One region of the Bradyrhizobium sp. BLXBL-03 genome, then DNA from elsewhere that is predicted to be linked to it. Evidence: predicted binding sites of a transcription regulator. Region 1 holds the regulator's gene; the other holds the start of a gene.

Evidence for each region. Region 1 encodes PhoB, which activates phosphate uptake and scavenging genes when phosphate is short. Its sites were predicted from a motif close to TGTCATNNANCTGTCAT; they were not measured.
Region 2: the regulator PhoB is predicted to act here: its motif matches at 4,306-4,322, upstream of ACNJX9_RS27650 (putative 2-aminoethylphosphonate ABC transporter substrate-binding protein).

The regions. Positions count from the first base shown of each region.
Region 1 is NZ_CP182470.1:8,051,924-8,063,742, reverse strand. It holds gene pstB (phosphate ABC transporter ATP-binding protein PstB) at 1-203, shown strand, start outside; gene phoU (phosphate signaling complex protein PhoU) at 215-931, shown strand; gene phoB (phosphate regulon transcriptional regulator PhoB) at 954-1,667, shown strand; gene ACNJX9_RS38030 (GcrA family cell cycle regulator) at 1,759-2,271, opposite strand; gene ACNJX9_RS38025 (aspartate aminotransferase family protein) at 2,739-3,941, shown strand; gene argF (ornithine carbamoyltransferase) at 3,941-4,864, shown strand; gene ACNJX9_RS38015 (Hsp33 family molecular chaperone) at 5,028-6,047, shown strand; gene apaG (Co2+/Mg2+ efflux protein ApaG) at 6,170-6,562, opposite strand; gene ACNJX9_RS38005 (OpgC domain-containing protein) at 6,744-8,015, shown strand; gene ACNJX9_RS38000 (SGNH/GDSL hydrolase family protein) at 8,015-8,794, shown strand; gene ACNJX9_RS37995 (SGNH/GDSL hydrolase family protein) at 8,807-9,811, shown strand; gene ACNJX9_RS37990 (O-succinylhomoserine sulfhydrylase) at 9,952-11,139, opposite strand; SAM riboswitch at 11,213-11,292, opposite strand; gene ACNJX9_RS37985 (2'-deoxycytidine 5'-triphosphate deaminase) at 11,403-11,819, shown strand, end outside.
Region 2 is NZ_CP182470.1:5,750,775-5,762,593, reverse strand. It holds gene ACNJX9_RS27665 (TIGR03364 family FAD-dependent oxidoreductase) at 1-267, opposite strand, end outside; gene ACNJX9_RS27660 (putative 2-aminoethylphosphonate ABC transporter permease subunit) at 264-1,982, opposite strand; gene ACNJX9_RS27655 (putative 2-aminoethylphosphonate ABC transporter ATP-binding protein) at 1,999-3,102, opposite strand; gene ACNJX9_RS27650 (putative 2-aminoethylphosphonate ABC transporter substrate-binding protein) at 3,207-4,187, opposite strand; gene ACNJX9_RS27645 (LysR substrate-binding domain-containing protein) at 4,474-5,385, opposite strand; gene ACNJX9_RS27640 (MFS transporter) at 5,512-6,729, shown strand; gene hpnH (adenosyl-hopene transferase HpnH) at 6,957-8,117, opposite strand; gene ispH (4-hydroxy-3-methylbut-2-enyl diphosphate reductase) at 8,153-9,079, opposite strand; gene ACNJX9_RS27625 (MMPL family transporter) at 9,541-11,819, shown strand, end outside.

The sequences.
Region 1 (11,819 bases):
AGGTCGAGGAGCTGATCCAGGAACTGTCCGAGAACTACACCATCGCGATCGTCACCCACAACATGCAGCAGGCGGCCCGCGTCTCCGACAAGACCGCCTTCATGTATCTCGGCGAGCTGATCGAGTTCGACGACACCAGCAAGATCTTCACGTCGCCGTCGGACCGGCGCACGCAGGATTACATCACCGGCCGGTTCGGCTGAGGAGACAGGACATGGCTTCCGAACATACCGCAAAAGCCTTCGACACCGACCTTCAGGAGCTCACCCGCCTGGTCGCCGAGATGGGCGGCATCGCCGAGCGCATGATCGTCGATTCCGTCGATGCGCTGATCCGCCGCGACGTCGCGCTGGGCCAGCGCGTCGTCACCATCGATGCCGAGCTCGACGCGCTGCAGAAGAAGATCGAGGAGCGCGCCGTGCTGACCATCGCGCGCCGCCAGCCGATGGCGGTGGACTTGCGCGAGATCGTCGGCGCCATGCGGGTTGCGACCGACCTCGAGCGCATCGGCGACCTCGCCAAGAACATGGGCAAGCGCGTCGCAGCGCTGGAGACGGATTTCCATCCGCTCAAGCTGTTCCGCGGCCTCGAGCACATGACGGACCTCGTGCAGCAGCAGGTCAAGTCGGTGCTCGATGCCTATGCCGCGCACGACCTGCCGGCGGCGATGACGGTGTGGAAGGGTGACGAGGAGGTCGATGCCATCTGCACCTCGCTGTTCCGCGAGCTCCTCACCTACATGATGGAGGATCCGCGCAACATCTCGTTCTGCATCCATCTGATGTTCTGCGCCAAGAACATCGAGCGGATCGGCGACCACGCCACCAACATCGCCGAGACCGTGTTCTACATGATCGAAGGCCAGGCCATCACCGACAAGCGGCCGAAGGGCGACATGACGACCTTCGCCACGACGGTCCCGAACACCTGATTACGCAAGGAGCGACGAGCCCATGGGCGCACGCATTATGGTGGTTGAGGACGAGGAAGCTCTGACCGAGCTTCTCCGCTACAACCTCGAAGGCGACGGCTATGACGTGGAGACGGTGATGCGCGGCGACGACGCCGACACCCGCCTCAAGGAGCACATCCCCGATCTGATCGTGCTCGACTGGATGTTGCCGGGCCTGTCCGGGATCGAGCTGTGCCGCCGGTTGCGGACGCGATCCGACACCAAGCAGCTGCCGATCATCATGCTCACCGCGCGCGGCGAGGAGAGCGAGCGTGTCAGGGGCCTTGCCACAGGCGCCGACGATTACATCGTCAAGCCGTTCTCGGTGCCCGAGCTGCTCGCGCGGGTCAAGGGCCTGCTGCGGCGCGCCAGCCCCGAGCGGCTCGCGACCGTGCTCGCCTTCGGCGACATCGAGCTCGATCGCGAGAAGCGCCGCGTGGCGCGCTCGGGTCGGCCGATCGATCTCGGACCGACCGAATATCGCCTGCTGGAGTTCTTCCTGGAGCATCCCGGCCGGGTGTTCTCGCGCGAGCAGCTGCTCGACAGCGTCTGGGGCCGCGACATCTATATCGACGAACGCACCGTCGATGTGCATATCGGCCGCCTGCGCAAGCTGCTCAATCTCGGCCGCGAGCAGGACCCGATCCGCACCGTCCGCGGCGCAGGCTACGCGCTCGACGATCGCTTCGCGAAGGCTGAGCAGACCTCAAGCTAGGCTGCCCGCCAGCAAACAAAAAAAGCGCGCCTGGTGGCGCGCTTTTTTTCGTCCCGGCCTGTCCCGCGACGATGTCGTCTGAACCAAGTACTCAGCGCGTGCCTGGCTTCGCCGGCGCCCGCCGGCGATCCGCCGCCGGCTGATACGCCACGCGCGAGTGCTGGGCGCAGTAGGGCAGGCCTGAGAGCGCCTTGCCGCCGCAGAAGAAGAAATCCGGGCTTGAAGGATCGCCGACCGGCCAGTGGCAGGTGGCCTCGTTCAATTCGAGCAACGAGAGCCGCTGGCTCATCGGCACAACGTTGTCGTAGGTAACAGGTTCAGCCTCGACCTCGACCTCGAAGGCCTGCGCCAGCGCGGTGTTGCCGCGCGCGATGGGGCGGCTCACCCGCATCATGTGCTGTGCGGGACGCGCCTTGCGCGGCCGCGGAGCTGCTGATGAGGGGCTCTTGGCGCGGCCGGACAGGCCGAGCCTGTGCACCTTGCCGATTACGGCGTTGCGGGTCACGTTTCCAAGCTCAGCGGCGATCTGGCTGGCCGAAAGTCCGGCCTCCCAGAGCTTTTTCAGCTGCTCGACGCGATCATCTGACCAGGTCAAAACCGTCATTGCATCCTTTCCTTCGCCGGCGCCAGCCATCTGTGGGGCCTCACGACGAATGCCTAAGCTTCGAAAAACCCGTGCCGCCAGAATCCCTTAAGGCTCGCCGGGCGCGCCAGATGCGCCCGAACGTTTACGCCGGTACATGAGGACTTTTGGGATCAGAACCGCTGCACGAGATGTCGTATCTGACAAGCCAAACGCTACAATATGCCGTGACTCACGCGCAAGAGTCCGCCGACTCGCTTCCACATGTTCCGTGGCGAAAATCCCGCAAAATCGCCACCGCAAGACTACGGATTCAGCGTTTCGCGAGGCTTTCCGGGCGGCATTGACACCCGTATTGCCAGGCATAAGATAGTCGCGCGTGCCGCCCTTAAAAGGCGGCACGTTTCGTTTTCCGGGCCAAATGACGCGCTGCGCCATGCGTGTTCAGGCCGTCCGAAACATCCGAAGTGACCACCAAAGAGATCGTCATGACCAACAGCGCAGCGCCGCATTTGCTCCCCGTTTTCGCCAGGGCCGATATCGGTTTTGAGCGCGGTGAAGGCGTCTGGTTGATCGCAACCAATGGCGATCGCTATCTCGATTTCACCTCGGGCGTCGCGGTCAATGCACTCGGCCATGCCCATCCGGCGCTGGTCAAGGCGCTGCAGGAGCAGGCCACGAAACTCTGGCACATGTCGAACCTGTTCCAGAGCCCTGACGGCGAGAAGCTCGCTGCGCGTCTTTGCAACGAGAGCTTTGCCGACTTCGTGTTCTTCTGTAATTCCGGCGCCGAGGCGCTGGAGGGCGTGATCAAGCTGGTCCGCCATCATCACTTCTCCAAGGGCCATCCGGAGCGCTATCGCATCATCACCTTCGAAGGCGCCTTCCACGGCCGCACGCTGGCGACGCTGGCGGCGACGGGATCGGCAAAATATCTCGAAGGCTTCGGTCCGCCGATGGACGGCTTCGACCAGGTGCCGCATGGCGACATCGAGGCCGTGAAGAAGGCGATCGGCCCGCATACCGCCGGCATCCTGATCGAGCCGATCCAGGGCGAGGGCGGCGTACGTTCGGCGACTTCAGCCTTCCTCAAGGCGCTCCGCCAGCTCTGCGACGAGAAAGGCTTGCTGCTGGCCTTCGACGAGGTGCAGACCGGCATGGGCCGCACCGGCGATCTCTTCGCCCATCGCCGCACCGGCGTCACACCCGACGTGATGTCGCTGGCGAAAGCGCTCGGTGGCGGTTTTCCGATCGGTGCGATCCTGGCGACCGCGGATGCGGCCGCCGGCATGGGCCCCGGCTCGCACGGCTCGACCTTCGGCGGCAATCCGCTGGCGATCGCGGCCGCGAACGCCGTGCTCGACGTCATGCTCAAGCCCGGCTTCTTCGACCACGTGCAGAAGATGTCGCTGCTGCTCAAGCAGAAGCTCGCCTCCGTGATCGACCGTCATCCCGATATCGTCAGCGAAATCCGCGGTGAGGGGCTTTTGATCGGCATCAAGGCCGTGGTGCCATCAGGCGATCTGGTCGCAGCCTTGCGCAACGAGAAGCTGCTTACCGTCGGCGCCGGCGACAATGTCGTGCGCTTCCTGCCGCCCTTGATCGTCACCGAGGCGGAAATCGAGGACAGCATCGTCAGGCTCGAGCGCGCCTGCACGGCGCTGTCAGGCAACAAGCGGGCGGCAAGCTGATGAGCAAGGCACCCAAGCACTTCCTCGACATCAACGAGCTGCCGCTGTCGGAGCTCAAGAGCATGCTCGCGGCCTCCTCCGCCATGAAGGCGAAGCAGAAGGCGCATCAGCCGGTGCGGCCGCTCGAAGGCAAGACGCTGGCGATGATCTTCGAGCGTCCGTCGACCCGCACGCGCGTCTCGTTCGACGTCGCCATGCGCCAGCTCGGCGGCGAGCCCATCATGCTCACCGGTGCCGAGATGCAGCTCGGCCGCGGCGAGACCATTGCCGACACCGCGCGCGTGCTGTCGCGCTATGTCGACGCCATCATGATCCGCATCCTCAATCACGAGGCGCTGCTGGAACTCGCGGCGAACGCGACCGTGCCCGTCATCAACGGCCTGACGCGGCGCTCACATCCGTGCCAGGTGATGGCCGACCTCATGACCTATGAGGAGCATCGCGGCCCGATCGAGGGCCGCACCGTGGCCTGGACCGGCGACGACAACAACGTGCTGGCGTCCTGGGCCCATGCCGCCGAGCGCTTCAAGTTCAAGCTCAATGTCGCAACGCCGCCGGAGCTTGCCCCGAAGAAGGTGATGCGCGACTTCATCAAGGCGACGGGCGCGCCGATCGTGCTCGGCACCGATCCCGAGGCCGCCGTGAAGGGCGCAGATTGCGTCGTCACCGACACCTGGGTGTCGATGGGCGACAAGGAGGGCGAGCACCGTCACAACGTGCTCAAGCCCTACCAGGTCAATGCCAAGCTGATGTCGCTGGCCAAGCCCGATGCGCTGTTCATGCACTGCCTGCCCGCCCATCGCGGCGAGGAGGTCACCGACGAGGTGATCGACGGTCCGCAGTCCGTCGTGTTCGACGAGGCCGAAAACCGCCTGCACGCGCAGAAGGGCATTTTGGCCTGGTGTTTTGACGCGGTGAAGTAGGCTCACTTGTAGCCCGGATGGAGCGCAGCGAAATCCGGGGTTCTTAACGCGGAAAGACTTCCCCGGATTGCGCTGCGCTCCATCCGGGCTACGCGGCCCGCCATTCTGAGCACGGAATGCGGGGGCCCTTCCATTTCCGCCCTCCGACCCCAGATAAAGCGCCATGGTCTCCCAATCCCCCGACATGAAAACCAGGCCCGAAAGCCCGGTTCGCGCGCCTTCCGCAGTTCCCGTCGATGACGCCGTGCTGCCCTACGAGGTCGATGCGCTCGATGTGCGCGGCCGTCTGGTGCGGCTTGGCCCGGCGCTCGACGACATCCTGACCAAGCATGATTATCCCGCACCGGTCGGCAAGTTGCTCGGCGAAGCCATCGTGCTGACGACGCTGCTCGGCTCGGCGCTCAAATTCGAGGGCCGCTTCATCCTGCAGGCCCAGACCGACGGGCCGGTGTCGTTCCTGGTGGTCGACTATCAGGCGCCCGATCGCCTGCGCGCCTATGCGCGCTTCGATGCCGAGCGCCTCGGTGATGCCAAGGAACCTGGAATGAATTCCGGCACGCTGCTCGGCCGCGGTCATCTCGCCATGACCATCGACCAGGGGCCCGATATGAGCCGTTACCAGGGCCTGGTCGCGCTCGACGGCGGCAGCCTGGAAGACGCCGCCCACGAATATTTCCTGCGCTCCGAGCAGATCCCGACGCGCGTGCGCCTTGCGGTCGGCGAGGAGTGGCGCTCGAGCGACGGCGGCAAGCACCGCTGGCGCGCCGGCGGCATGCTGATGCAGTTTTTGCCAAAGGCGCCGGAGCGCGCGCGGCAGGCCGATCTGCATCCCGGCGATGCGCCCGAGGGTCTTGAGGCTCACAGCGTCGCCGAAGACGATGCCTGGGTCGAGGCGCGCTCGCTGATCGAGACGGTCGAGGACGTCGAGTTGATCGATCCCGATCTCTCCGGTGAACGGCTGCTCTACCGCCTCTTCCACGAGCGCGGCGTGCGCGTGTTCAATCCGCTGGTCCTCAAAGCGCAATGCTCCTGCTCGCGCAACGCGGTCGCGTCCATGCTGAAGAGCTTCTCGCCTGACGATCGCAGCGCCATGGTCAAGGACGACAAGGTCGTCGTGACCTGCGAGTTCTGTAGCTCGGTGTACGAATTCACGCCGGATGAAGCGGGCGTGGAAGACGCGTAGGCGCCAGCATTGTAGGATGGATTAGCGAAGCGTAATCCACCTCTTTTCTCTCTGCGGAAACGGTCAGTGGTGGATTACGCCTTCGGCTAATCCATCCTACGATACCGCGCTTGGCGCCGCCTCTAGTTCAACACCCGCTTGTTGTCGGGGCTGTCCAGCGAGAACGTCGGCACGTCGATCTCGAAGCGCTCGCCGGTTTCGCTGACCATCAGGTAGCGGCCGGTCATGAAGCCGGAGGCGGTGGAGAGTGGCACGCCCGAGGTGTATTCGAAGCGTTCGCCGGGGGCGAGCACGGGCTGCTCGCCGATCACGCCCTCGCCCTTGACCTCCTGCTGCCGCCCGGTGGCATCGGTGATGATCCAGTGCCGCGTCTTGAGCTGCACGGTCTCGTCGCCCGAATTGGTGATCACGATGGTGTAGGACCAAAAATACCGCGAGCGGTCGGCCGAGGACTGTTCCGGAACAAAGTTCGGCTCGACGGTCACTTCGATCTGGCGGGTCACGGCGCGGTACATGGCTGTCATCATAACGAAAACCCGGCCAGGAACCAAACGCCCCAGGCGGCCTTGGCGACATCGTCCCGCCCGAATTCACGAAGAAGTACACCCCAGATGTGATCCGGCCGCTTTGCGAGGCGGCGACCGGACCGGTACACTCCTGAAACGTCGCGATTTGCGGAAGGGTTTTTGGGTCCCCATGACCATTGCCGATCAAGTGACGGGATCGACGATCGCGGGAACCGCGGGCGCCAAGCCCGCGGAGGCCAAACCGGTCGACGCGAAGCCGCGCGTTGCTGCGCCGGCCATCACGCTGCCCGCCATCGGCGAGCGCGAGCTCAGGCTCGATCTGTTCCGAGGCCTCGCGCTGTGGCTGATCTTCATCGACCATCTGCCCCCCAATCTGCTGACCTGGTTCACGATCCGCAATTACGGCTTCAGCGACGCCACCGAGATCTTCATCTTCATCTCGGGCTACACCGCAGCCTTCGTCTACGGCCGCGCGATGCTGGAGAGCGGTGTCGTCATCGCCACGGCACGCGTCCTGCGGCGGGTCTGGCAAATCTATGTCGCCCACGTCTTCCTGTTCACGATCTTCCTCGCCGAAATCTCCTACGTCGCGACCAGCTTCGAGAACCCGCTCTACACCGAAGAGATGGGCATCATGGATTTTCTCAAGCAGCCCGACATCACCATCGTGCAGGCGCTTCTCTTGCGCTTCCGTCCCGTCAACATGGACGTGCTGCCGCTCTATATCGTCCTGATGCTCGCGCTGCCGCTGATCCTGTGGTCGATGAAATGGCGGCCCGATGTCACGCTCGCGCTCTCGGCGCTGCTTTACGCGGCGACCTGGCAGTTCGATCTGTACTTCTCCGCCTATCCGAACGGCTTCTGGGCGTTCAATCCCTTTGCCTGGCAGTTGCTGTTCGTGTTCGGCGCATGGTGCGCGCTCGGAGGTGCGCGACGCATGTCGCGCATTCTGGCATCGCCCGTGACGATGTGGATCTCGATCGGCTATCTCGTTGCGGCGTTCTATGTGACGCTGACCTGGTACGTCCCGCAGCTTTCGCACTTCATGCCGAAGCGGATCGAGCAGTGGATGTATCCGATCGACAAGACCGATCTCGACGTGCTGCGCTTCACGCATTTCCTGGCGCTGGCCGCGCTCACCGTGCGCTTCCTGCCGCGGGAATGGCCGGGCCTGAAATCGCAATGGTTGCGGCCGCTGATCGTGTGCGGCCAGCACTCGCTGGAGATCTTCTGTCTCGGCGTCTTCCTGGCCTTTGCCGGCCATTTCATCCTGGCCGAGGTCTCCGGTGGACCCGCCATGCATGCGCTGATTAGTCTCTCAGGAATCCTGATCATGTGGGCGATGGCCTGGGTGATTTCGTGGTACAAGCGCGTAGCTGACAAGAGCGGCGCGAAAACCAAAAACGCCGTCGGCAACGCCGATCTGGCGGGAGGGGGCTGATGACGGCGAAGGTTATCCTGAGCCTGATCCTGCTATGCGGGTACCTCACCGCGCCTTCGGCGCGCGCAGACGAGGCCGCGCCTGCGACGCCGCCGATCCCTGCAGCCTGTGAAGTGCCGCCTTATCTGCTCGCCACCGAGAGCCAGCTCCCCAAGGTCGCCGACGCCGTCAAGGCGGGCAAACCGCTTGAGATCCTCGTGATCGGAAGCCGGTCGACGACGATCCCATTTTCGGAAAGCAGCTCCTATCCGGCACGGATGGAGGCGATCTTGAAAGAGAAACTGCCCCCTTCGGAGACCGTGCACGTATCCGTAGAACTACAGAGCAAGAAGACGGCGGAGGAGGCCGCCGGAACCTTCGTTAAGCTGATGGAAGCAAAAACACCTACTTTGGTCATCTGGCAGACCGGGACGGTGGATGCTATCCGATCGATCGATCCCGATGACTTTCGCGGCGCCGTGACCGATGGGGTCGCTGCGCTGCAACATGCAGGGGCTGACGTCGTCTTGATGAATTTGCAATACAGCCCGCGTACCGAATCCATGATCTCGGCACCGCCTTATCTCGACAATATGCGGGTGGTGGCGCAGGAGCATGATATCCCGCTGTTCGATCGTTTCGCGATCATGCGGCAGTGGAATGATCAGGGTCAGTTCGACTTGTTCAGCGCCTCGCGCGGCCCTGAGCTGGCGAAGCAGGTCCATGATTGCCTTGGCCGGGCGTTGGCGCAGTTCGTGATCGATGCTGCCCATCTGGGGCCGACCGAGCAGCAGAATTGAGGTCTAGCGTTAATGAGTTCTTTCCGCCCTTTTGGCCTGTCGACATGGTTGTCCGCGCCCGCAGTGGCGACGCTGCTGCTGATGCTGATGCCTGTGCTGCAGGCGCCTGCCCGAGCTCAGGCCGCCCAGGCGACTGCCGCGCCACAGCAGGCCGCTAACCCAGCGCCCACCTCGCCGTCGCAGACCACGGTTGCGGCGACGGCCCAGCAGCCCACCGATCAGCGCGGCCTCACCTCGCGCGCCATCGACAAGGTGAAGCAGGTCGCAAAATCCGCCGGCGATATTTTCAGCCGCGTCCCCTGCCTGCCGCCGAAGGGCGGCGCCAAGACGATGGGCTCGCTGCCGCATGTCGCGGGCAAGCTCGTCGCGGGCAAGCCCGTCGTCATCGTCGCGTTCGGCTCGTCGTCGACTGCGGGCTATGGCGCGAGCTCGCCCGACTTTAACTATCCGAACCGTCTCGCTGCGCAGCTGCGCCGGCAATATCCGACCGCTGACATCACGGTCATCAATGCCGGCGTCGGCGGCGAGGACGCGCCCGAGATGATGAAGCGCCTCCAGAAGGAGGTGATCGACGTGCATCCGGATCTCGTGATCTGGCAGGTCGGCACCAACGCCGTGCTGCGCAATCTCGATCCCGGCGACACCGCCAAGATGGTCGAGGACGGCATCACTCGCATCCAGGCGGCGGGCAATTCCGATATCGTGCTTGTCGACCCGCAATATTCGCCCAGGGTCACCGAACGTCCCGAGAGCGCAAGCAAGATGGTGAAGCTGCTCGGCAAGGTCGCCGAGCTTCGTCACGTCGGCATCTTCCCGCGCTTCGAGGTGATGCGCGACTGGCACGAGAAGCAGGCGCTTCCGGTCGAGAGTTTCGTCATCGCCGACGGCCTGCACATGAACGATTGGGGCTATGCCTGCTTCGCCCAGCTGCTCGGCGACGACATCATCCACTCGGTCGGCCAGATCAAGATCGGGGTGAACGTGCCCGCGGACGTGCGGACCTATCGGCCGATGTAACTCCGCTGCCGTAGGGTGGGTTAGGCGAAGCCGTAACCCACCATGCCTCATCGAATGCCGAACGAAGTTGGTGGGTTACGCCGAGCAGATGCGCTTGGCGCATCCGCTCGGCTAACCCACCCTGCGACTTCGCGATCACCTCACGCCTTCTCCAGCGCCGCGGTCAGATCCTCGATCAGATCATCGGCATGCTCGAGCCCGGCCGAGAAGCGGATGAATCCCTCGCTGATGCCGAGTGCGGCACGATCCTCCGGCTTCAGCCGCTGATGCGTCGTCGTCGCCGGATGCGTGACCAGGCTCTTGGCATCGCCAAGATTGTTCGAGATCTTTGCGAGCTTGAGCTCGTTGAGCACCCGGAATGCAGCCGCCTTGCCGCCTTTGACCTCGAAGCCGACCAGCGTCGAGCCGCCGCGCATCTGCTTCTTCACCAGAGCCGCCTGCGGATGGTCCTCGCGGCCGGGATAGACCAGCCGCGCGATCTTGGGATGGCTCGCCAGCACATCGGCGATGCGCGCTGCCGTGTCGGTCTGCGCGCGCACGCGCACACCTAGCGTCTCCAGGCCCTTGAGCAGCACCCAGGCGTTGAACGGCGAGATCGATGGGCCGGTCTGGCGCATGAAATTGTGGATGTGCTCGGCGATGAAGGCTTCCGAGGACAGGATGATGCCGCCCAGGCACCGGCCCTGGCCGTCGATGTGCTTGGTCGCGGAGTAGACGACGACGTCGGCGCCTAACGCGAGCGGGCTCTGCCAGATCGGCGTCGCGAAAACGTTGTCGACCACGAGCCGCGCGCCGCCCTTGTGGGCGATCTCGGCAATCGAGGGAATGTCGAGCACGTCGAGCGTCGGATTGGTCGGGCTCTCCAGGAAGAACGTCTTGGTGTTCGGCTTCACCGCGCGTTGCCATTGGTCGAGATTGGCGCCATCGACCAGCGTGGTCTCGATGCCGTAGCGAGGAAGCAGATCCTGAATGACGTAGAGGCACGAGCCGAACAGCGCGCGCGAGGCCACGACATGGTCGCCGGCCTTGAGCGGCGCGAGGATCGCCGTCGTCACCGCGGCCATGCCTGTCGCCGCCGAGCGTGCCGCTTCGGCGCCTTCGAGCTCGATCATGCGGCGCTCGAACATCGCGATCGTCGGATTCGAGTAACGCGAATAGATGAAGCCGGGGTCTTCGCCCTTGAACCGCGCCTCGCACTCCTCGGCGCTGTTGTAGACATACCCTTGCGTCAAAAACAGCGCCTCCGATGTCTCGCCATATTGCGAGCGCAGGGTGCCGGAATGGACCAGGCGGGTTTCGGGGCGGTAAGAGGCAGGCGACTTCGACATAGGACCCTCCGATATGACCGTCTTGTCGAGATGGTCATAAAAAAACCGGCCTGGATATCTCCACGGGCCGGGATCACAGAGGTCCCCGGCCTGTTTAGCGACTTATTTAACGTGGCTGCAAGCCGGCCGGCTCAAATCACCACGGGATAAGTGATGCTCATATTCCGCAATGCCCTTTCCGTCAAGGCGTCCATCGGATAGCCGTAAAAGGCTCGTATGTCCCGCAAGTCCGGATATACGCGACCCCTGACGAGGACCCCCGGTTGACGTTCACGGTTGCCGCCGACGCCAATGGTATCCTGCCCGACCGCATGATCGCGGCGATGGCGGAAGCGGGCCTCATCCTGCCCGCCTATGATTTCGTCGAAAGCCAGATCCAGCCGGCGAGCCTCGATCTGCGTCTCGGCGATATCGCCTATCGCGTCCGCGCCAGTTTCCTGCCCGGTCCCGGCGCCACCGTCGCCGAGCGCATCGACGAGTTGAAGCTGCACGAGTTCAGCCTCGCCGACGGTGCGGTGCTGGAAACCAACTGCGTCTATATCGTGCCGCTACTGGAGAGCCTGGCGCTACCGCCGGAGATCGTCGCGGCGGCCAATCCGAAAAGCTCGACCGGCCGGCTCGACGTCTTCACCCGCGTGATCGCCGACGGCACGCGCCGCTTCGATATGATCGGCGCCGGC
Region 2 (11,819 bases), 2.3 Mb from region 1:
CCCGGCATGCTCGATCCTGATGCCCGCGGCCGCGGCCACTTCGGCCCAGACCTGCCGCGACCGCATCGCCCGCTGCCAGCACTGGCCGCGTTGCTGCCCGGTGACGGTGACGAAGCCGAAATTGCGGATCGAGGCACCGTTCGCCCTAGCGTCGCGCTCGATGACCACGACCCGCAGGCCCCGGCGCACGCCCGCAAGCGCGTGGGCCAGACCACAGATGCCGCCGCCGATCACGGCCAGATCGAATTCGTCCCCGGACACGCTCACCGTTTTCTCCACATCTGCGCGCGCGCAAGATAGCCCTGCGTGAGTAACATATAGATGGCGCGTGTGACGGCCGCTGTGGCGAACACCACCATGGCCATGGCTGCCGCCGGGGCCACGTCGCCCGCGTCATCCATGTTGAGCACGGCGATGGCCGCAAGCGTCGTGTGCGGCGCGTAGATGAAGACCACCGCTGATACGGTCGTCATCGCGTTCACGAACAGGTACATGGCGATATCAAGCACGGCCGGCAGGCAGACCGGCAAGGTCACGCGCATGAAGGTACGCCAGAACGGCACCTTGAGCGATGCCGAAACGGTCTCGAACTCCTGGTCGATCTGCTTGAGCGCCGTCACCGCGGTCAGGTGCGAGACCGAGTAGAAATGCGAGATGGTGCAGATGACGAGGATGGCCATCGTGCCGTAGATGAAGTTCAGCGGATTGGCCGGGTTGTTGAAGAAGAAGATGTAGCCGAGGCCAAGCACCAGCCCGGGAACGGCCAAGGGAAGCAGCGCGAGAAACTGCACGAAGCCTCTGATAGCGCGAAAGCGCGGGGTCTTCTCGACCAGATAGGCGCCGGTAAAGATCACCGCGGTCCCGAACAGCGCGGTGAGGCCGGCCATGACTAGCGAGTTGAAATAGCTGCGCCAGCCGCCGCCATCCATCATGTCGAAGTCGAAGTTCTTCAAGCTGGGCGTCAGATTGTAGGGCCAGAGCGTCGCGATCGAGGCGAAGAAGGACACGCCGAGAATGACCAGGATCGCGAACGCGATCAGCGAGCAGATCGCCAGCATGGCGCGATCGATCGTGGTGTCGGGCTTGGGCGCGTAAGGCACGGCGCGCGCGGAGAGCAGCGCCAATTGGCGCCGCTGCATCAGCTGGTCGACGACGAAGGCCAGCGCCGCCGGCAACAGCAGGATCAGGCCGACCACCGCGCCCATCTGGAAATTCTGCTGCCCGACCACCTGCTTGTAGATGTCGGTCGCGAGCACGTTGAACTTGCCGCCGATGACCTTGGGCACGCCGAAATCGGTGATGACAAGAGTAAAGACGACGAAGACCGCGCTGATCAGTCCGTAGCGTGCGCCAGGAATGGTCACCGTCCAGAAGGTGCGGTGCGAACTTGCCCGCAACGCTTCCGCGGCCTCGTACAGACGCGCGTCCGAAATCGCCAGCGCCGTGGTGATGATGATGAGCGCGTGCGGGAAGGTCCAGAACACCTCGCCCATGACGATGCCGATCGGGCCGTAGATCGATGCGCCGAACAGCATCCATTTGACGAGGCCCTGGTTGCCGAACAGGTAGACGAGGCTGATCGCGGGCAGCAGCGAGGGCGCGAGTATCGGGATTTGCGCGATGATGCGGAACAGTCCGCGCCCTGGCATGCAGGTGCGGGTCAGCCCATAGGCGTAGACGAAGGCGAGCAGAACGCAGATGAACGTGCTCAGCAGCGAGACCCAGATCGAGTGCCAGATCGAATTGGCCAGCGCTGGACTGGCGAAATAGGCCTGGAAATTGGCGAGGCCGACGAAGCTGCCATCAGCCGCCTGGAAGCTCTTGGACAGCAGCGCCCAGAGCGGCAATAGCACGGTGACGATCAACCAGAGACCGAGCGCGACCACTGCGCCGCGCATGATCCAGTCGTCGCGCCCGAGCTTCTGCCGCAGCGGTGCGATCGCAGCGGCACGGTCCGGCAGACTCAGCGTCTCGGTCGTCATCGCTGCTGTCCCGTGTCTAGGCCGGCGCGGAGCGCGGTTGGGCAAATACGCGCAACCGCTGCGGCGGCAGTGCGACCTCGATGGTCGCGCCCGAGGAAATGCCGAGGTCGCGCACGGCGTTGATGGAAAAGTCCGCCGAGAAATTCAGGTTGGTGCCGCTCGCATGCAGGGTCGTCGCGAAATGATTGCCGATGAATTCCATCACGCCGACCTGGACCGAGAGGCGATTGTCCGCATGCTCGCCGATGTCGCGCACCACCACGTCCTCCGGCCGAAGGCAGACCGTGACGGCCGCGCCCTCGGCGAGCGGCACTTCCTCGCCGAAATCGAGCACGGCCCCGCTGACATCAGCGCGCTTGCTGGTGACGAGGCGTCCTTCCAGAAAGTTCATCTTGCCGACGAAGTCGGCGACGAAAGCCGTCGCGGGGCGGCCGTAGATCTCGTCGGGCGTGCCGACCTGCTCGATCCTGCCATGGCTCATCACCACGATCCGGTCGGACATGGTGAGCGCCTCCTCCTGATCGTGGGTCACCATGATCGTCGTCAGCTTGAGGCGTTGCTGCAGGTCGCGGATCTCGCCGCGCAGGCGCGCCCGGACGCGGGCATCGAGGGCGGACAGCGGTTCGTCCAGCAGCAGCAGGCCGGGCGATAGCGCCAGCGCGCGGGCGAGCGCGACGCGCTGCTGCTGTCCGCCCGAGAGCTGCGCCGGATATTTGCCGGCCTGCTCGGGCAGGCCGACGAGTTCGAGCAGCTCCTTGACCCGTTTGTCGATCGCGATGCGCGGCGTGCCTGCGGAGACAAGGCCGTAGGCGACGTTGTCCTTGATCGTCAGGTTCGGGAACAGCGCGTAGGACTGAAACACGATGCCGAAATCGCGCTTGGCCACCGGCAATGTCGAGATATCTAGTCCGCCTTGATGGATCGACCCCGTGGTCTGCACGTCGAGGCCGGAGATGGCGCGGAGCAGCGTTGTCTTGCCGCAGCCGGACGGCCCGAGGAATGAGACGAACTCGCCCGGCATGATGTCGAGATCGACGGCGTCGAGTGCGGTGAACGCGCCGAACTTTTTCGAGAGGTTGCGGATGCGGAGATAGGGCACCGTCGCTGGCGTGCTGTCCATTGGTCTGTCCCGCAATGACCGGCGGTGCCCATGCACCGCCGGGTTCGTCGCCCCGGAAATCCTCGGCTCAGATCCCTCAGTTCGGACTCTTCAATTCAGGTGCTTCAATTCTTGGGCTCTGACTTGCCGTCGTAGCGCTTGCTCCACTCCGCCAGGATCTTGTCGCGGTTCTCCGCGGCCCAGGCGAAGTCGTTCTTGATCAGCATCTTGTCGACATCACCCTGGACGAACTCCAGGGAGCTTGCGATGCCCGGCAACGCGACGATGGCGAAGTTCTCGGCGTAGAGCTTGTTGGCCTCCGGCGTCACCGCCCAGTCGGCCAGCTTCTTCGCCGCATCCACCTCCTTGGTCGTCTTCATGATGCCGATCGCCTCCATGTCCCAGCCGAGGCCTTCCTTGGGCAGGACGATGCTGATCGGCGCGCCGCCCTTCTTGGTCTTGTTGGCGCGATATTCGAACGAGAGGCCGATCGCGTACTCGCCGGCGGCGGCCTGCCGGCACGGCTTGGAGCCGGAATGGGTGTAGGCCGCGATGTTCTTGTGCAGCTCGTCCATGTACTTCCAGCCGCCGTCCCAGCCGAACATCTGAAGCCAGGCGGAGACCATCAGAAACCCGGTCCCCGACGAGGCCGGGTTCGGCATGGCGATCTGTCCCTGGTAGACCGGCTTGGTCAGATCGGCCCAGGACGCAGGCTCGGGCAGGTTCTTCTTGCCTGCTTCCACGGTGTTGACGCAGAAGGCGGATGCCCAGACGTCCATGCCCACCCATTCCGGCGTAGCGTCTGGATCACGCATCTTGGCGTCGACCTTGTCGAGACCGACAGGCGCGTAAGGCATCAGCATGCCTTCCTTCTGCAGCAGCATCAGCGAGGTTGCGGCAAGACCCATGACCACATCGGCCTTGGGGTTTGCCTTCTCCGCAAGGAGTTTCGCGGTGATGATGCCGGTGGAGTCGCGAACCCAGAGGATGTTGATGCCGGGATTGGCCTTCTCGAAGGCGGCCTTGTAGGGCTTGATCTGGTCGGCCTCCAAGGCCGTGTAAACGGTGAGGTCTGCCGCGCGAGCTGTCGTGGCGAGGCAGAACATGGCGGCGATCGACGCAACAGCGCATCGCAGACCGGTTGTCGTGCACAGGTTCATGTCGGGCTCCATCGATGTTGGCCAGGGGCCGGCGCCGTCAGGGCAGGGAACCCGGTATTGTTAGATGACATTCCCGTGACGTGCATGTCGGATTTTGTGCACGGCGCGCCTCGATTGCTGTGTCTCTGCACATCTTGAGTGCAGTATCGCTCAAGTGCACTGCAACTTCGGCACCGGGGAAGCGGTCACGTGGCACCGCCGGGGCCGGGCCCTGGTCGAGGGATAGGCCATCTCATCGCAACTCGGTTCGCTCGCGCGAGGCCTCCAGCCGCAACCATTTGCTCACGCGTGTCACGCTGCGGCGAACCTTATGGGCAGACGGGAATACGATGTAATATCCGAGGGCGTCGGAAAAATCGGCGTCGAGCAGCTTGACGAGCTGGCCGCGCGCAAGAGCCGCGGAAGCGAGGGATGCGCGCGCCATCGCGATGCCTTGCGCGTCGATGGCGGCTTCGACGATGACGCCACTATCGTCGTACTGAATGGCGTCGGTCAGGTCGAGTTGGTGGCCGGTCTGGCGGGCGTAGCGGGCCCAGTACCGGTAGACCGGGTCCTCGATGATGGGATAGCTCGCGATCTCCGGCAGACTCTTCGGCATTGCCCGCGCTTGAAAGAGCCGTGGACTACAGACCGCAATCATATGGTCCTTCATCAGCAGATCGGCATGAAGGCCGGGCCATTCGCCGTCGCCGTGGCGGATCGCCATGTCGACGTTCTCGACTTCGAAATCCACATAGTGCCGGGTGACATTCAGCGCCAACTGGATGTCCTTGACCTCCTGGTGAAACTTGGGGAGGCGTTTGACGAGCCATAGATGCGTGAATGACGGCGACACGCTGAGACAGATCTGCTCGATCCTCTTGCTCCGCTGCGTCGTCCTGGCTTTGGACGTTGCCGTATCGATGCGCTCGAGCGCCTTGCTGATGGCTTCGAAATATGTCTTGCCGATGTCGGTCAACACGACCGTCGCGGTGCCGCGCTTGAACAGGGCGGTGCCGATGAAGCTTTCCAGGTTTCGTATCTGCTGGCTGACTGCACTCTGGGTGATGTGGAGTTCGTCGGCCGCCAGGGTGAAGCTTCTCCTGCGTGCTGCGGCTTCGAAATAGCGCAATGCATTGAGGGGAGGCAGGTCCGCGAAGGTCATGCCTTGGTTTTTCTAATGCGTATTAGAAATTGTCAATTGCCACGACGCAACTAATTCACCAAAGGTGTCACGCAGGATCGATGCGGACCCGTCAGTGGCGTCCGGGACGATTTGAAGACCAGCGTGATGGGGCATCGCCGCTCGATGAGGATACAGCCGTTCGGGTTAGCCTTCATCGCCTTCCGGTTCTCGCGCAACAGCTACTTTCACGTGGCGTTCAGCGTCTTGTATTTCCAGAGCCTGGGCTTCTCACTCGCAACGGCTCTCTCGTTGGAAAGCTTCTACTACATCGCCAAGGCGGGTTGCGAAGTCCCGTGCGGCGTGTTTGCGGATAGCGTCGGCCGGAAGCTCACGCTCGTTCTCGGCTCGCTGGTGGCTGGGTCCTGCTATCTCGGTCTCGGGCGGTGCGACCAATATTGGCAGATGATGCTGTTCGAGGCCGGACTCGGCCTGTCGATGTCGATGGCATCAGGCACGGACTCCGCTCTGGTGTATGACGAGTACAAGGCGCTCGCGAAGACGGGAGAATATGAGTGCGTCGAATCGATCGGATGGGGCATGCGCAACATCGCGCGGGGCGTTGCCTCGGCCTTCGGATCGGTCTTTGCGACCTGGTACACGATGGGCAGCACCTTCATTCTCACATCCATCGCGATCTTCATGTCCGCGCCGGTTGCGGCCATCTTCCTGAAAGAGGGAGGCCGTCGAAAGACGGCGCTCGGAGCCGTCGTCGCATCGGCAGCTTCGCTGGTCCGGCGCAACGCCGGGTATCGCCGCGTCCTTCTCCAATTTGCGATCATCACGATCGGGGTCAAGGCCGGCTTCTGGGCCTTTCAGCCCTTCTCGGATCTGCATCATCTGCCGCTGGAATGGATCGGCACGTGCTTCACCGCGCTGCTGTTCATATCGCTGGTCGCCTCGTTTTTCGTCGAGCGGATCTGCCGCGTCTTTGGCTTGCTGCACACGCAGACGGCGCTGATCGTGGCAGCCTTCGCCATCATGAGCCTGTCCTTTGCCTCCGAAGGCAAGGTCGGCATCGTCATCGTTTCCATAGGGCTTGCGCTTCACGCGATCGCGCAGGGTATCTCCGATCCGATCATGCGTATCCTGATCAATCGGTATGCCGACTCGGATAGCCGCGCGACGGCCATGTCGGTTGCGTCCATGGCGGGAGACGGATCGTTCTCGCTGGTCGCCCCTCTGTTCGGATATCTGATCGACAAGCAGGGCGGCGCGGCCGCCAGCCTTGCGATTGTGGCCGTGACGTTGTGTTCGCTCTATCCCGACCTGATCAAACTGCATCAAGCCGGCATGAAAAAGCAAACAGTCCATAAGCGGGGGTAGGGTGCTGCGACGAGCTGCTGCTCTGATAGGGACAGGGCAGCATGCCATCATGCCGGTGTTTTGCCCGACGGGTCAAGTTAATTTCGCCAAATACGAAATTGATGGCCTCGGATCACCCTCCTCTACTGTGCATGGGGTTGTTTTCCATTTTTCTGGAAGAGTGAGCAAAACAAAAGGCCCGATCGCGATGGCGACCGGGCCTTTTTCGTTCGTATCGGCTGTTGCGCTTACGCCGCCGTCGAAGCCTTCCGCGCCGCCTTCGCGGCTGCGGCTTCAGCCTCGTCCTTGCGGATCTCGGACAACTTCTTCTGGACCTGCTCGGAGAAGATGTACTGCGCCGGGCGCTGCTTCGACAGGTCGATCTCCGGCGCCATCGGGCCGGTGGTCTTGATGCCGCGCAGCGACACCCACATCGCCTTCAGCGGGTTGTTGAGGGCTGCGGTTGCCGCCGTCGGCTCGTAGCCGCAATGGGCCATACAGTCGGCGCACTTCTCGTAACGACCGGTGCCGTAGCTGTCCCAGTCGGTGGTCTCCATCAGCTCCTTGAAGGTCTTGGCGTAGCCTTCACCGAGCAAATAGCAGGGCTTCTGCCAGCCGAAGATGTTGCGCGCGGGCATGCCCCACGGCGTGCACTCATATTCCTGGTTGCCGGCGAGGAAGTCGAGGAACAGGCCGGAATGCATGAAGTTCCACTTCTTGCCCTTGCCCATCGCGAAGACGTCGCGGAACAGCTTCTTGGTCTTGGTGCGGTTGAGGAAGTGCTCCTGGTCCGGCGCGCGCTCATAGGCGTAGCCGGGCGACATCGAGACGCCGACGCCGAGCTCGACGGTGAGGTCGAGGAATTTTGCGATCTCCTCGGCCGGATGGCCGTCGAAGATGGTGGCGTTGACGTTGACGGTGAAGCCGCGCGCCTTGGCCGCCTTGATCGCGGAGACGGCGCGGTCGAACACGCCAACTTGCGATACTGCCTTGTCATGGTGCTCACGCAGGCCGTCGAGATGCACCGAGAAGAACAGGTAGGGCGAGGGCTCGAACAGGTCGAGCTTCTTCTCCAGCAGCAGCGCGTTGGTGCAGAGCGAGACAAACTTCTTGCGCGCGACGAGGCCGCGCACGATCTCGCCGATCTCCTTGTGGATCAGCGGCTCGCCGCCGGGAATGGCGACCATCGGCGCGCCGCACTCGTCGGCAGCGTCCCAGCACTCCTGGGCGGTCATGCGGCGGTTCAGGATCGCATCCGGATAGTCGATCTTGCCACAGCCGACGCAGGCGAGGTTGCAGCGGAACAGCGGCTCGAGCATCAGCACGAGCGGATAGCGTTTGCGGCCAAGCAGTTTCTGCTTGAGCAAATAGCCGCCGATACGCATTTCCTTGAAGAAGGGGATTGCCATTACACGTTTCTTTCTGGGCTTGAAATTCGGGTAGGTCAGCTTGCAGCCAGCTCGGCCGGAAGCCTGAATTCGATGTTTTCCTCGCGGCCGGGAAGTACCGAGACCGTCACCGGTCCGATCCGCCGCAGCGCTTCGATCACGTCATCCACCAGCACCTCGGGCGCCGAGGCGCCGGCCGTGAGGCCGACGGACCTCGCACCTTTCAACCACTCCGGGTTGAGCTCGCTTCCATCGGCGATCAGATAACTCGCGACGCCGGCCTCCGTGCCGATCTCGCGAAGCCGGTTCGAATTCGAGCTATTGGCAGCGCCCACCACCAAGATCACGTCGACCAGCTTGCTCAAGTCCCTTACCGCAGATTGGCGGTTCTGTGTCGCATAGCAGATATCCCGGATGTCAGGGCCTTGAATATCTGTAAATTTGGCCTGAAGGGCCTCGATGATGCCCTTGGTGTCGTCGACCGACAGGGTGGTCTGGGTGATGTAGGCCACTGGCGTATCGGCAGGCAGAGCGAGGGCCTTGGCTTCCTCGACGCTCTGGACCAGCAGAACCGGGCCGGGGACCTGGCCCATCGTGCCCTCGACCTCGGGATGGCCGGCATGGCCGATCAGGATCAGGGTACGGCCCTTGGTGATGTAGCGCTTCCCCTGATTGTGAACTTTCGTGACCAGGGGGCAGGTGGCATTCAGCACCGGCAGGTCGCGGGCGGCAGCCTCCTCCTCGACGCTGCGGGCGACGCCATGGGCACTGAAAACGGTCACGGCCTTCGGCGGAACTTCAGACAGCTCCTCGACGAAGATGGCGCCCTTGGCCTTCAGGCTCTCGACCACGTATTTGTTATGCACGATCTCGTGGCGCACGTAAACCGGCGGGCCGTATTTCTCCAGCGCCCGCTCTACGATCTCGATCGCGCGCACCACACCGGCGCAAAAGCCGCGCGGCTGCGCTAGATAAACTTCCATTGGACGCCCATCACGCAAGTTGCACCAATCCGCTTCATTGTACCTGGCGGCACCCCGATATGGACCCATGCTGCAATATCCGCACCATCGGTTTCACAACCGCGGTAACTGCCCACCCCCATCGGGGGCCTGGTCGCATGCAGGCACAGCACTTTGTGTCAAAAAATCGGCAATAAGGAAAGGTGGGAATGAGCTGCTGGTTCCCGGCAGAGCCGGTCAAGGTATCATAGTAGTCGACTTACAAGAGCCGGACGGCGACGTTTGTGCCCACCCCTCCGTCACTTTGCCGCCTCAAGTGTCCGGCTATACCGACCCGTCCTCATGATTTTGCCACGGTCTCCCGGCGTTCACATCGAACCTTGTTCCGCTGAGAACCACTCAAAACAGCAATAGGTTTCGCTCCGGAACTCCGATAAACAGCGGGCGTTTCCGGCAAGCTGTTAACACCAGAAAGAAAATACGTGCTGCAAAGCGTAGTCGTTGCCATCGTCAGGGCCTGCACCCGGTTTGCCTCCCTCGTCGTCGTTCTCGGGCTCCTGCTTGCGGTGGGGGCGGGCTATTACACGTCCAAGCACTTTGCCATCAACACCGACATCAACTCGCTGATTGCCCAGAATCTGGACTGGCGCCAGCGCGATCAGCAGTTTGACCGAGCCTTCGATCGCGACGCCACGATCCTCGCGGTTGTTGAGGCCAGGACGCCGGAGATGGTAACCGCGGCGGCTAAGGCGCTGTTTGCCAAGCTCAAGGACGACAAGACCCACTTCCAGTCGATGCAGCAGCTTGGCACCGGCGAGTTCTTCGAGAAGAACGGCCTGTTGTTCCTGCCGACCGAGGAGGTCGCCAAGATCACCAGCCAGTTCGAATCCGCAGCGCCCCTGATCGAGATCATGGCCGGCGATCCCTCGATCCGGGGCCTGACCGGCGCGCTGGAGACCGGGCTTGCCGGCGTCAAGCGCGGCGAGGTCAAGCTCGACAGCACCGAGCGGCCGTTCAACCAGATCGCACAGACGGTCGAGACCGTGCTCAACAAAGGCAATGCGGTCTTCTCCTGGCGCGAGCTCGTCAGCGACGAGCCGCTTAAGGATTCCGACAAGCGGGCCTTCATCGAGTTCAAGCCGATCCTCGACTACAACGCGCTGGAGCCCGGCAAGGATGCCACCGATGCGATCCGCGAGGCGGCGGCGAACCTCAATTTCCCAACCAAATACCAAGCGCGCGTGCGGCTGACGGGTCCAGTGCCGATCGCCAACGAGGAATACGCCACCGTCCAGGAGGGTGCTGTCGTCAACGGCGTTGGCACGGTGCTCGTCGTGCTGTTCATCCTGTGGCTGGCGCTGCATTCGGCCAAGATCATTTTCGCCGTGTTCGTCAATCTCTTCGTCGGCCTCGCGATCACCACCGCCGCCGGCCTGATGATGGTCGGCTCGCTCAATCTGCTGTCGATCGCGTTTGCCGTGCTGTTCGTCGGCCTCGGCGTCGATTTCGGCATCCAGTACAGCGTCCGCTACCGCTCGGAGCGTTACAAGGTCGATGATCTCCGCAAGGCGCTGGTGCTTGCCGCCAGACGCTCCGCGATCCCTTTGTCGCTCGCTGCGATGGCGACCGCAGCCGGCTTCCTCTGCTTCATCCCGACCGATTACAAGGGCATCGCCGAGCTCGGCCAGATCGCCGGCGTCGGCATGCTGGTGGCGTTCATCTCCTCGATCACCGTCCTGCCGGCGCTGCTCAAACTGCTCAACCCGCCCGGCGAGAAGGAGCCGGTGGGCTACGCCTTCCTGGCGCCGCTCGATCATTTCCTGGAGAAGCACCGCGTGTTGGTCGTCGGTGGCACGCTGCTGCTCGCGGTCGCCGGCCTGCCGCTGCTCTATTTCATGAAGTTCGACTTCAACCCGATGAACCTGCGCAATCCGCACGCGGAATCGATCGCGACATTCCTCGACCTGCGCAAGGATCCAAACACCGGCGCCAACGCCATCAACGTGATGGTCACGTCGGAAGAGCAGGCCCAGCAAGTCGAGGCGAGGCTCGAAAAGGTCCCTGAAGTGTTGCGGGTGATGTCGCTCAACAGTTTCGTGCCTGAGGACCAGGAGCCCAAGCTGAAGCTGATCGCGCAAGGCGCCAAGGTGCTGAATCCCGCGCTCAATCCGGACCAGGTCGACGCAGCGCCGTCGGACCAGGAGAACGTCGAGTCGCTGAAATCCTCGGTCGAGAATCTCCGCCGGACCGCGGGCGACGCCAAGGGGCCCGGTGCAGTTGCCTCGCGTAGGCTCGCAGACGCCCTGGAGAAGCTCGCCAACTCGGATGAAGCGACCCGCAACAAGGCACAGGATGTGTTCGTTACGCCGATGAAGATTGTGTTCGACCAGCTCAGAAACGCGATGCAGGCCGGGCCGGTGACCCTGAACTCATTGCCACCGGATCTCGTCAGCGCCTGGAAGAGCAAGGACGGCATCATTCGCGTCGAGGCCCAGCCCAAGGGCGATCCGAACGACAACGATACGCTGCGCAAGTTTGCGGCAGCTGTGCTCGCTGCCGAGCCGACCGCCATTGGTGGACCCGTCTCGATCCTGAAATCCGGCGACACCGTGGTGAATGCGTTCATCCATGCCGGCATCTATGCGCTGCTGGTGATCGGCCTGTTGCTGTGGATCACGCTCCGTCGCATTGTGGATGTGCTGATGACGCTGGTGCCGCTGTTGGTTGCAGGTGCAGTGACGCTCGAGATCTGCGTGTTGAT